Regions from separate parts of the Streptomyces sp. NBC_01750 genome, predicted to be linked through region 1. Evidence: riboswitches for the same ligand, from Rfam matches in the RefSeq annotation. Region 1 holds a riboswitch; each other region holds the start of a gene.

Region 1 (2,912 bases):
GATGACCTGGCTGATCGGCCTGCCGTCCAGTTCCTCGCACGCCCTCATGGGCGGTCTGGTCGGCGCCACCATCGCCTCGGTCGGCGTCAGCGGCGTCAACGGCGGCACGGTCGTCACCAAGGTGCTGATTCCCGCGATCGCCGCACCGCTGGTCGCCGGCGTCGCGGCGTTCCTCGCCTCCCGGCTGACGTACAAGATCGGCAAGAACGCCGACGCGAAGGCCACCTCGAAGGGTTACCGCTCCGGCCAGATCGCGTCTGCCGGCCTGGTCTCGCTGGCCCACGGCACCAACGACGCTCAGAAGACCATGGGTGTCATCACGCTGGCTCTCGTCGCCGGCGGTGTCCTCTCCCCCGGCTCCAACCCCCCGATGTGGGTCATCCTCTCCGCCGGTCTCGCGATCGCGACGGGCACCTACCTCGGCGGCTGGCGCATCATCCGCACCATGGGCACGGGCCTCACCGACCTCCAGCCGCAGCAGGGCTTCGCCGCCCAGACCAGCGCGGCCAGCGTCATCCTCGCCTCCTCCAACCTCGGCTTCTCGCTGTCGACCACGCACTCCTGCTCCGGCGCCGTGATGGGCGCGGGTCTGGGCCGCAAGGGCGGCGTGGTCCGCTGGTCCACCGCCACCCGGATGTTCGTCGCCTGGGGCCTGACGCTGCCGGCCGCGGGCCTGGTCGCCGCGGGCTCGGAGTTCGTGACCAAGCAGGGCGACTGGGGTGTCGCGGTCGTCGCGGCCTTCCTGATCGGCGCCTGCGCCGCGATCTGGTTCATCTCCCGCCGCCAGGTGGTCGACCACACCAACGTCACCACGCCGGACGCCGAGCCCGCGGGAGTCGTGACCACCGCCATCGCGGCCGTCACCCCGCCGCCGGCCGGCACGCCCGCGCAGGACTTCAAGACCACCATCCCGGCTCCGGCCTCCGCCGACTCCGAGCCGACCCAGCCGGCCACGGTGTAAGGACAGATCAGCATGAGTATCGACTGGGCAGCTCTCGGCTCCGTCTTCGGCGTGAGCCTCGTCGCCACCGTCGCCCTGGTGGGTCTGTTCACCCTGGGCGTCGTGGGCCTGACCAAGCAGGAGTCGGCGGCCGCGCAGGGCGGTTCCGCCGCCCTGGCACGCACCGGCGCGTACGCCTGCTTCGCGCTGTGCGCGGCGGCCGTGGCGTACGGGATCTATCTGATCGTCACCTGACGGCACAGTTCCACCGGGCTTTCGACAGCCGCTTCACAGGCCGGGCCGGGCACCCCTTCGGGTGACCCGGCCCGGCTTTTCCGTCGCGGGCGAAGCGGCAGTACGGCCCGTTTTCGACACCTAGGACGATCCGCTCCCCATGTGTGCCCCAACACACTCTTGCACCGCAGGTCAAAGGCAAGTTGACGGTCGTTCTCGCAGCGTGGTGGACTGCCGAGGCCATCTACGGCGGCAGAAGAGGAAGCCGGTGCAAATCCGGCGCGGTCCCGCCACTGTCACCGGGGAACAATCCCCGGAAGCCAGGAACTCTCACCGCCGATCACGTCGAACCAGGGCGCGGACACCCTGAGTGAGGACATGTCGCCATGCCCGGCTGCGGTTCAGTTCCTGCTGTGAGTACAAGGGTCGTTCGAGGCGAAGCGTCGGCCTGAACCCATGCGTGCCGACCGTGAATTCGTGTACGGCGCCACCGCCGGCCTGGCCGGCGACCTGCTGCTCGGCGACCCCCGCCGAGGCCATCCGGTCGCCGCGTTCGGGCGGGCCGCGGGCGCTGTCGAGCATGTCCTGTGGCGTGACCACCGCGGCTGGGGCGCGCTGCACACCGCCGTGTGCGCCGGTGGCGCCGCGGGTGCCGCCGCGCTTCTCGCGCGCGGTGTACGGGACCGCGGCCGCGCATCCGTCGCGCTGATCGCCGCGGCCACCTGGGCCGTCGTCGGAGGGACCTCGCTGGGCCGGGAGGCACGGGCCATCGGCGGCGCGCTCGCCGCCGGGGACGTGGATGTGGCGCGGGAGCGCCTGCCGCATCTGTGCGGGCGCGATCCGCAGGCGCTGGACGAGCAGCAGATCGCGCGCGCCGTCGTCGAGTCCGTCGCCGAGAACACCTCCGACGCCGTGGTGGGCGCACTGGTCTGGGGCGCTCTCGCGGGCGTGCCCGGTCTGGTGGGGTTCCGTGCCGTCAACACGCTGGACGCGATGGTCGGGCACAAGTCGTCCAGGTACCGGCGGTTCGGCTGGGCCTCGGCGCGGCTCGACGATGTGGCCGGCTGGCCAGGGGCCCGGCTCACCGCGGGTCTCGCGGTACTCGCGGGCGGGAACGCTCGCGGGGCCGTACGGGCCTGGCGGGCCGATGCGAAGAAGCACCCCAGCCCGAACGCGGGCCCGGTGGAGGCCGCGTTCGCGGGTGCGCTCGGCGTACGGCTGGGCGGGACCCTCTCGTACGGCGGCCGGGTCGAGCACCGTCCCGTTCTCAACTCCGGCGGGCGCCCGGTGGAGTTCGGCGACATCGAACGCGCCGTACGGCTCTCGCGCCGCGTCGGCTGGCTGACACTGGCGACCTGCGCGGCGGGCCGCCTCGCGGGTCACGCACTGCGCGCGCGGCGCGCGGGAGAGGGGCGGGGATGAGCGGGCACAGAGGCGGCGGGCTGCTGATCGCGGGGACGACGTCCGACGCGGGCAAGAGCGTCGTCACGGCCGGGATCTGCCGGTGGCTGGTACGGCGGGGAGTGAAGGTCGCGCCCTTCAAGGGGCAGAACATGTCGCTCAATTCGTTCGTGACGCGTGAGGGCGCGGAGATCGGCCGGGCGCAGGCCATGCAGGCGCAGGCCGCACGCGTGGAGCCGAGCGCGCTGATGAACCCGGTGCTGCTCAAGCCCGGCAGCGACCGGTCCAGTCAGGTCGTGCTGATGGGCAAGCCGGTGGGCGAACTCAGTGCGCGGGG
Region 2 (2,912 bases), 1.3 Mb from region 1:
GTCATCGGCTCGGGCCTGGAGATGTCGCCGGCCAGGATCGGCGGCCGGACATAGCGGGTGCCGTACGACTGGACCCAGCCCTGCTGCGTCGCGAGATAGCCGCTCAGCTGCTCGGCGAAGTACTGGACCATGTCATTGCGTTCGGGCTCGCCGTGTACGAGAACGTCGATTCCGGTCTTCTCCTGGAAGGAGATGACCTCGCGGATCTCGGCCTCGATCCGCTCGTTGTACCCGTCGGTGCCGATGCGCCCGGCCCTCAGGTCCGCTCGCGCGGTGCGCAGTTCGGTGGTCTGCGGGAACGAGCCGATCGTGGTCGTGGGCAGCGGCGGCAGACCGAGGCGGGCGCGCTGGGCCGTGGCGCGCTCGGTGTACGGGAGGCTGCGGCGGGTGTCCGCCCGGGTGACTGCCGCACTGCGGGCACGCACGGCGGGGTCGTGGGTGAGGGCGGAGGTGGAACGGGACAACAAATCGGCCCGGTTGGCCGCCAGTTGGGCGGCGATGCTGTGAGAGCCCTCGGTCAGGCCACGGGCCAGAGTGACGACCTCGTGCGTCTTCTGGCGGGCGAAGGCCAGCCAGCGGGCGACCTGGGTGTCCACATCGCGCTCCGCGGTGGCATCGAGGGGCACGTGCAGCAGCGAGCAGGAAGGCGCCACGTCCACCCGGCCGGCCAGGCCGAGCAGGGTGGCGAGTGTGGCCATGGACCTCCCCAGGTCGTTGATCCACACATTGCGGCCGTCGACGACTCCGGCGATCAGCCGCTTGCCGGGCAGACCTCCGGCAGCGGCGAGGTCGTCGAGGTTGGCGGCACCGGCGCCCGTGAAGTCGAGTGCCAGGCCCTCGACCGGCGCCTTGGCCAGCACGGGGAGGGCTTCGCCGAGCCGGTCGAAGTAGGAGGCGACCAGGAGCTTGGGCCGGTCGGTGAGCGCGCCCAGGTCGCGGTAGGCGCGGGCCGCGGCGTTCAGCACGGCCGGCAGCCGGTCCTGGACCAGAGCCGGCTCGTCGAGCTGCACCCATCGCGCTCCCGCGGTCCGCAGGTCGGACAGCACCTCGGCGTACACCGGCAGCAGCCGGCCCAGAAGAGTGAGCGGTTCGAAGTCGGCGGGGACTCCCGGCGCGGGCTTCGCGAGCAGCAGATAGGTGATCGGCCCGACGAGCACCGGGCGTGCCGTATGACCGAGCGCGAGGGCTTCCTTGAGCGCGTCGACCTGCTTGGCCGGGTTGGCCGTGAAGACGGTGCCGGGGCCGAGTTCGGGGACCAGGTAGTGGTAGTTGGTGTTGAACCACTTGGTCATCTCCAGGGGCGCGACATCCTGGGTGCCGCGGGCCATCGCGAAGTAACCGTCGAGCGTGTCGGCCTCGAAGGCCGCGCGGTGACGGTCGGGCACGGCACCGACCATGACGCTGGTGTCCAGGACATGGTCGTAGTACGAGAAGTCGCCGGTGGGTACTTCGTGGATTCCGGCGTCGGCGAGCTGCTGCCAGTTGGCCCGGCGCAGCTGGGTGGCGGTCTCCCGGAGGGCGTCGGCGCCGACGCGGCCCTTCCAGTAGCCCTCGATGGCTTTCTTCAGTTCCCGGTTCGGGCCCTGGCGCGGGTAGCCGTAAACAGTGGCCCGGGCTCCTGCGGCTGCAGATGTGGACACGGAACTCTCCTTCGCGAGTCTCTCGTCGGGCGACCCCGGAACAGGTCGTGGGACGCGAAGGAATGGCAACCGGGGCAGCGGCCGCACACCTGTTGGATGTGCCTGTGCCTGCCCGTACCGCCGCCGACCCGCCCACGAGGTCACCGAGATCTCCGCGCGCGTTCGCGCACGGGCAGTGGCAGGTCTTCGGACTTGCGGGCTCGCCTTCGTTCTCGTTGTACGAAGGCACCTACTGGCCGTCGCTTCCCAGACCCGTTTCCGGGGCCAGTGCGTAAGACGGCGGTCGTTCCCGCTCACCGCTGCGGGGCAGTTCCGGATTCCCACCGGATTCCCTCTTGCGACGCGCCTGTCTGGAGGACAGGGCGAACCAGCTGCGGGTCCAGCCTAGGCTCTGCCCACCTCACACGTAACACCGCGCCCACATATCGGACGGCCAGAAGCTCCGCTCACCTCGCTGGATCTGAGCGGGAGCGCCTGCTCAGCCGGTCCGGAATACGCCGGCGAGGTGAGCGGCCAGTTCTTGGGCAGTCGGCGGGGAGAGCCGGGCGCCCAGGTAGCCGTCCGCGCGCACCACGAATGCCGTCGGATCCTGCACCCCGTAGCGCTGCCGGAACTCGCCGCGGCCGTCGTGGTACACCGGCAGCCGTGTCCCGGCCGGCTCGCCGTCGGCGAGCACCGCGCATGCTTCCACCTTGTCCTGCGACAACTCCCTGGCCACAGTGGCGAGTTCATCGAACGTTTTGCCCGCATCGCCGTTCCCGTACAGCAGCAGCAGGTGCCCGCGGTCCCGCAGCAGGTCGTACAGCCGCAGCGGGTACTCGGTGATCTCCCCGGTGAGGCCGCCGCAGTCCGGGGCCCGGTCGCCGGGCTGGGGGCCGGGCCCGTTGTCGCGGCTGGGGTAAGGGCGCCCCACGATCGGGCTGCCGCGGTAGCCGACGAGCAGCTGCGCCTCGCGCAGCAGCAGCGTCGCCGGGTCGGTCGGGTCGGCCTGGACGCCCTCGGCGGCGTGCCGGACGGTGCGGCCGACGACCTCCTCACCCACCGGCCGGCGCTCGGCGTCGTAGCTCGTGAGCAGCCGCGGATGCGCGGCACCCTGGGCCGCGAGGGCGAGCTTCCAGGCCAGGTTGTACGCGTCCTGGATGCCGGTGTTCATACCCTGCGCGCCCGTCGGCGGATGGATGTGCGCGGCGTCCCCGGCGACGAAGACCCGGCCGTCGCCGTACCGGTCGACCAGTCGGTGGCTGATCCGGAACACCGAGGACCAGCGCATGG
Region 3 (2,912 bases), 3.8 Mb from region 1:
CGGAATCAAGGTGCAGAACGGTCAGCTGGCGATCCCGCAGCTGTTCGAGACGATGTTCCCGGACTGGTTCGCCGGTGTGGCGTTCGCGGCGATCGGCATCGGCGCGCTGGTACCGGCGGCCATCATGTCGATCGCGGCGGCGAATCTGTTCACCCGGAACATCTACAAGGACTTCATCAAGCCGGATGCGACACCCGCGCAGGAGATGAAGATCTCCAAGCTGGTCTCGCTGCTGGTGAAGGTGGGCGCGCTGGTCTTCGTCCTGACGATGGACAAGACGGTGGCGATCAACTTCCAGCTCCTCGGCGGCATCTGGATTCTGCAGACCTTCCCGGCGCTGGTCGGCGGCCTCTTCACGCGGTGGTTCCACCGCTGGGCGCTGCTGGCGGGCTGGGCGGTCGGCATGATCTACGGCACGTCGGCGGCATACGGAGTCGCGAGCCCGGCACAGAAGCACTTCGGCGGCTCCTCGGCTGAGATCCCGGGCATCGGCGAGATCGGCTACATCGGCCTCACGGCGTTCATCCTGAACGTGGTGGTGACGGTGGTCATGACGTTCGTCCTGCGTGCACTCAAGGCCCCGGAGGGCGTCGACGAGACCAGCCCGTCGGACTACACGGCGGACGCGGGCGACCCTGACGTCCAGGTGGAACTGCCGCCGGCGACGGCGGGGGTGAGTCACTGACGGTGCGGCCGGCGTGAGGGCCGTCGCGTTTCCCGGGAGGGGACGCGACGGCCCTTTGCTGTGTGGGAGGGGCTGAACCTCCCGCCGCGCCCGGCGGATCAGGCCCCGCCGACGATGGGCGGCGCGGGGTCCGGGGCGGAGTCACGGCCCATCCCCGGGATCGCCTTGCTCACTTACGCGTTGGAGCTGCAGTGCTCCATGACACAACATGTGGGGGGTGCCGCATCAAGCGGCCCCCACATGTATGCTCATGCTCGCTGTCGACGCAGGGGAATCCGGTGCGAATCCGGAACTGTCCCGCAACGGTGTGATGCGGTGCGCTTTGTCGTACCCCGCCAGTCCGAGGACCTGCCGATGGTGCATCCGGCTCGACCGAACCGGGTGCCGAGACGTCCGGGCCTCGCGGTTGGGCCGGTGGACGCCGTACGGTGTGCTGCCCTTCGACGGGTGAGTACGCCCGTACCGGCCTCCCCTCCCCCGCCGGCCCAGAGCCGAGCGAGGGAGAGCACCACGTGACCATCGCGCCAGCCGATCCGGCTTCAGGCATCTCCGAGCAGGTGGCCGACGGCCCCGGGACCGCGCTGCTGCGGACCCTCACGGACCTCACCGCCGATCTGCCCGACACCGACCCCGGACGCGTCGCCGCCGCCGCGCTGCGCGGACGACACGCCGGGTCGGACGCGGCCGAGCTGCGGAGCCTCGCCACCGACGCGGCCGCGGGGCTGATCTCCGAGGATCCTGCCTACTCGCGGCTCGCCGCCCGACTGCTGACCCGTCATATCGCGGACGAAGCAGCGGGACAGGGCGCGGTGGCCTTCTCCGCTTCCGTCGCGGTCGGGCACCGCGAGGGCCTGATCGCGGACCGTACGGCCCGGTTCGTGACGCTGCACGCCGCGCGGCTGGACTCCCTCGTCGACCAGGCCGCCGACGACCGCTTCGGCTACTTCGGTCTGCGCACCCTCTACAGCCGGTATCTGCTTCGGCACCCGATCACCCGTCAGGTCATCGAGACCCCACAGCACTTCATGCTGCGCGTCGCCTGCGGTCTCGCCGAGGACGATTCGGTCCTTGCCCTGGACGAAGTCGCCGCGCTGTACGGCCTGATGAGCCGCCTCGACTACCTCCCTTCCTCGCCCACGCTCTTCAACTCCGGCACCCGCCACCCGCAGATGTCCTCCTGCTATCTGCTGGACTCGCCGCTGGACGAGCTCGACTCGATCTACGACCGCTACCACCAGGTGGCCCGTCTTTCGAAGCACGCGGGGGGCATCGGCCTCTCCTACTCGCGTATCCGCTCGCGCGGTTCGCTGATCCGGGGCACCAACGGCCACTCCAACGGCATCGTCCCGTTCCTCAAGACCCTCGACGCCTCGGTCGCCGCGGTGAACCAGGGCGGCAGGCGCAAGGGCGCCGCCGCCGTCTACCTGGAGACCTGGCACTCCGACATCGAGGAGTTCCTGGAGCTGCGCGACAACACCGGTGAGGACGCCCGGCGTACGCACAATCTGAATCTCGCGCACTGGATCCCGGACGAGTTCATGCGCCGCGTCGAGGCGGACGCCGACTGGTCGCTGTTCTCGCCCGCGGACGTGCCGGAGCTGGTCGACCTGTGGGGCGACGAATTCGACGCGGCGTACCGCAAGGCCGAGGCCGCGGGTCTCGCACAGAAGTCCATGCCGGCCCGTGACCTCTACGGCCGCATGATGCGGACGCTCGCCCAGACCGGCCAGGGCTGGATGACCTTCAAGGACGCCTCCAACCGCACCGCCAACCAGACGGCGGAGCCGGGCCACACGGTCCACTCCTCGAACCTCTGCACCGAGATCCTCGAGGTGACGGACGACGGTGAGACGGCCGTCTGCAACCTCGGCTCGGTCAACCTGGGTTCGTTCGTGGCCGACGGCGGCATCGACTGGGAGCGGCTCGACGCGACCGTCCGTACCGCCGTCACCTTCCTCGACCGCGTCGTCGACATCAACTTCTACCCGACCGAGCAGGCCGGCCGCTCCAACGCCAAGTGGCGTCCGGTGGGCCTTGGCGCGATGGGCCTCCAGGACGTCTTCTTCAAGCTCCGTCTGCCCTTCGACTCGGCCGGGGCGAAGGCGCTCTCCACGAAGATCGCCGAGCGGATCATGCTCGCGGCGTACGAGGCGTCCTGCGACCTCGCCGAGCGCAACGGCCCGCTGCCCGCCTGGTCCCGGACGCGCGCGGCCCGTGGCGTGCTGCA
Region 4 (2,912 bases), 620 kb from region 1:
TGGCGGACAAGCTCACCAGGGCCGGCGCCCCCGACGAGCACACCGCGCCGCTGCGCGCCGCCCGCGCCTCGGGCCGGATGCGCACGCTGCCGGGCCTGCGCGGGGCCCTGCCCGACCGGGAGATCGTTCCCGGCGAACTCCTCGACCTGCCGGGCCGCCGGCTGCGCGCCATCTGGACCCCGGGCCACACGCCCGGCCATGTCTGCCTCCACCTGGATGAGGCCCATCCGGCGGGCAGCCCCGGCAATGGACGGCTCTTCTCCGGCGACCATCTGCTGCCCGGGATCACCCCGCACATCGGCCTCTACGAGGATCCGGCCGCCGGCGACACAGCCACCGTCACCGATCCGCTCGGCGACTACCTCGACTCCCTGGAGCGCATCCGCCGCCTCGCACCCGCCGAGGTGCTCCCGGCTCACCAGTACGCCTTCCCCGACGCCGCCTCCCGGGTACGGGAGTTGCTCGCCCACCACGAGGAACGGCTCACCGGTCTGCTCGGGCTGCTCGCCGCGCCGCGCACCGCGTGGCAGGTCGCCGAGCGGATGGAGTGGAACCGGCCCTGGGAGCAGATCCCGTACGGATCACGCAACATCGCGGTCTCGGAGGCGGAGGCGCATCTGCGGCGCCTGGTGAAGCTCGGGCACGCGGAAGTGCTCGCGGGGAGCGGCCCCACGCTGTACGTGGCGGTCTGAGTACGTGGCGGTCCGGCCCGGGGTGGCCACCGGCGTCCGGCCGACGACCGGTCGGTACAGTGAGCGAGTCGTCATCATGACCGTACGGGGGGAAGCCGGTGCAAATCCGGCGCTGACCCGCAACCGTGAACCGCCGTCGCAGGCGGTGAGTCGGAATGCCCCGTACACGGTCGTGACCGGCTCGTGCCACCGGCAGCCGCCGGTGGCCGGCACCGTCGAGGAATACGGAGCCGGAGCCCTGGTACCTCAGCGTGCCTGTGCCCGGCTCCCCCAGGAGAGGCCCAGCCCGCCATGACCACCGTTCGCCGCAGCGCCATATCGCTCGCCGCCTCCGCCGTACTCGGCGTGGCCATTGTCGCGGCCGCCGCACCGGCCGCGACAGCGGCGCCGTCTCCGAAGCCGTCGACCGTGCTGCCGGCCGGTCTGTACGGCACGGGCGACCCGACGTACGACGGTGTCTGGCGGCAGTCGCTGGCGCTGCTCGCACAGGACACGGTGGGCGTCACGCCGGCCGACAAGGCCGTGGACTGGCTGACCGGTCAGCAGTGCGACAACGGCGGCTTCCCCTCGTACCGCGCGGACGCGACCAAGGCGTGCGACGCCAAGCTGCCGCTGGACTCCAACGCCACGGCGGCCGCGGTGCAGGCGCTCGCCGCGCTCGGCGGGCAGGACGCCGCCGTGAAGAAGACGGCCGACTGGCTGAAGTCCGTGCAGAACGCGGACGGCGGCTGGGGCTACAACCCGGGCGGAGCCAGCGACGCCAACTCCACGTCCATCGTGATCGGCGCGCTCGCGGCGGCGGGCGAGAAGCCGGCGGCGGTGAAGTCGAAGGGCGGGAAGACGCCGTACGACGCGCTGCTGGCGTTCGCGAAGCCGTGCGGCGGGAAGGACGGCGGCGCGTTCGTCTTCCAGCTGAAGTCACCCGGCATCGTCGCCGACTCCACGGCGGCGGCCGTGGCCGGCGCGCACGGCAAGGGCCTGGTCGTGACGGCGGGCACGAAGGACGCCAAGGGCACGGTCTGCGAGAAGGCGACGACGGTCGAGGGTGCGGCGCACAACGGCGCGGCGTACCTGGCGACCGCGCTCGCCAGGACCGGGCACCTCGACACGGCGCCGATGCCGGGCGCCACGGACCCGACGGAGAAGCCGGACTTCGGGAACACGGCGGACGCGATCGTCGCGCTGAACGCGCAGGGCCTCGGCGACCAGGCGAAGAAGCCGCTGGAGTGGCTGCGGCAGAACTCGGCGGCCTGGGCGAAGGCGTCCGGCCCGGCGGCGTACGCGCAGCTGATCTTCGCCGCGCATGCGAGTGGCGCGGACCCGAAGAGCTTCGGCGGGACGGACCTGGTGGCGGGGCTCAACGCGACGGGCCCCGCGCCCAAGTCGGCGAAGGGGCAGCCGGCGCAGGCCGCGGACGAGAAGAAGGACGAGAAGAAGGACTCCGGCTCGGGCGTCGGGGTGTGGTGGATCGTGGGCGTGTTCTTCGTCGCCAGTGTCGGCGCCGGAATCCTCATCAGCGGCCGCAAGAAGAACCAGCAGCGGTGATGCGCACCCGAGTCCTCTGTCTCGTCCTCGCGCTCGGCGCCGCGCTCACGGTGCTGGGCGCGGGTCCGGCGCAGGCGGCGGGTTACCGCTACTGGTCGTTCTGGCAGAGCGGCGGCGGGAAGTGGACGTACGCCACCGAGGGACCGGCCACGGCGAGGCCGTCGGACGGCTCGGTGAACGGTTTCCGCTTCTCGGTGAGCGAGGACAGCGGGGACTCGGCGCAGCCACGAAAGGCCCCGGACTTCGACGCGATCTGCGGCGGGACGCCACCGAAGGACGGCATGAAGCGGATCGCGCTGGTCATCGACTCCGGAACGCCGGCGGACGCGCCGGCGGGCGAGACCCCGCCCGCGGCGCGGTCGGCGTGCACGCAGGTCGGCAAGGACGCGACGAGCGCGGAGGCGCTGGCATCGGTGGCGAAGCCGCTGCGGTACAACAGCGAAGCGCTGCTCTGCGCGATCTCGGGCTACCCGAAGTCGGGCTGCGGCGAACAGGTCGCGGCGAAACCGGAGCCGTCAGCTTCTGCGGCCACGTCCGCGTCCGCGGCGAACAGCGGGAGCGATGACGACAAGGGCGGTCCGTCGGTCGGCCTCATCGCCGGCATCGCGGCGGTAGCGGTACTCGGCACCGCGGCGGTGTGGCAGTCACGCCGCCGCCGGGGATGACGACCGGGGC

Evidence for each region. Region 1 has a riboswitch for cobalamin ahead of OG966_RS09800 (cobalamin biosynthesis protein). Riboswitches for the same ligand answer to the same signal wherever they lie in the genome.
Region 2: it holds a riboswitch for cobalamin, as region 1 does, so the genes downstream of both, metE (5-methyltetrahydropteroyltriglutamate--homocysteine S-methyltransferase) here and OG966_RS09800 (cobalamin biosynthesis protein) in region 1, are expected to answer to the same signal.
Region 3: it holds a riboswitch for cobalamin, as region 1 does, so the genes downstream of both, OG966_RS27105 (ribonucleoside-diphosphate reductase subunit alpha) here and OG966_RS09800 (cobalamin biosynthesis protein) in region 1, are expected to answer to the same signal.
Region 4: it holds a riboswitch for cobalamin, as region 1 does, so the genes downstream of both, OG966_RS12545 (prenyltransferase/squalene oxidase repeat-containing protein) here and OG966_RS09800 (cobalamin biosynthesis protein) in region 1, are expected to answer to the same signal.

What each region holds. Positions count from the first base shown of each region.
Region 1 is NZ_CP109137.1:2,161,796-2,164,707, forward strand. It holds gene OG966_RS09790 (inorganic phosphate transporter) at 1-961, shown strand, start outside; gene OG966_RS09795 (hypothetical protein) at 974-1,195, shown strand; cobalamin riboswitch at 1,385-1,523, shown strand; gene OG966_RS09800 (cobalamin biosynthesis protein) at 1,631-2,596, shown strand; gene OG966_RS09805 (cobyric acid synthase) at 2,593-2,912, shown strand, end outside.
Region 2 is NZ_CP109137.1:899,628-902,539, forward strand. It holds gene metE (5-methyltetrahydropteroyltriglutamate--homocysteine S-methyltransferase) at 1-1,640, opposite strand, end outside; cobalamin riboswitch at 1,801-2,028, opposite strand; gene OG966_RS03970 (FAD-dependent monooxygenase) at 2,119-2,912, opposite strand, start outside.
Region 3 is NZ_CP109137.1:5,934,762-5,937,673, reverse strand. It holds gene mctP (monocarboxylate uptake permease MctP) at 1-685, shown strand, start outside; cobalamin riboswitch at 930-1,055, shown strand; gene OG966_RS27105 (ribonucleoside-diphosphate reductase subunit alpha) at 1,198-2,912, shown strand, end outside.
Region 4 is NZ_CP109137.1:2,783,605-2,786,516, forward strand. It holds gene OG966_RS12540 (MBL fold metallo-hydrolase) at 1-692, shown strand, start outside; cobalamin riboswitch at 739-872, shown strand; gene OG966_RS12545 (prenyltransferase/squalene oxidase repeat-containing protein) at 984-2,237, shown strand; gene OG966_RS12550 (SCO2322 family protein) at 2,237-2,902, shown strand.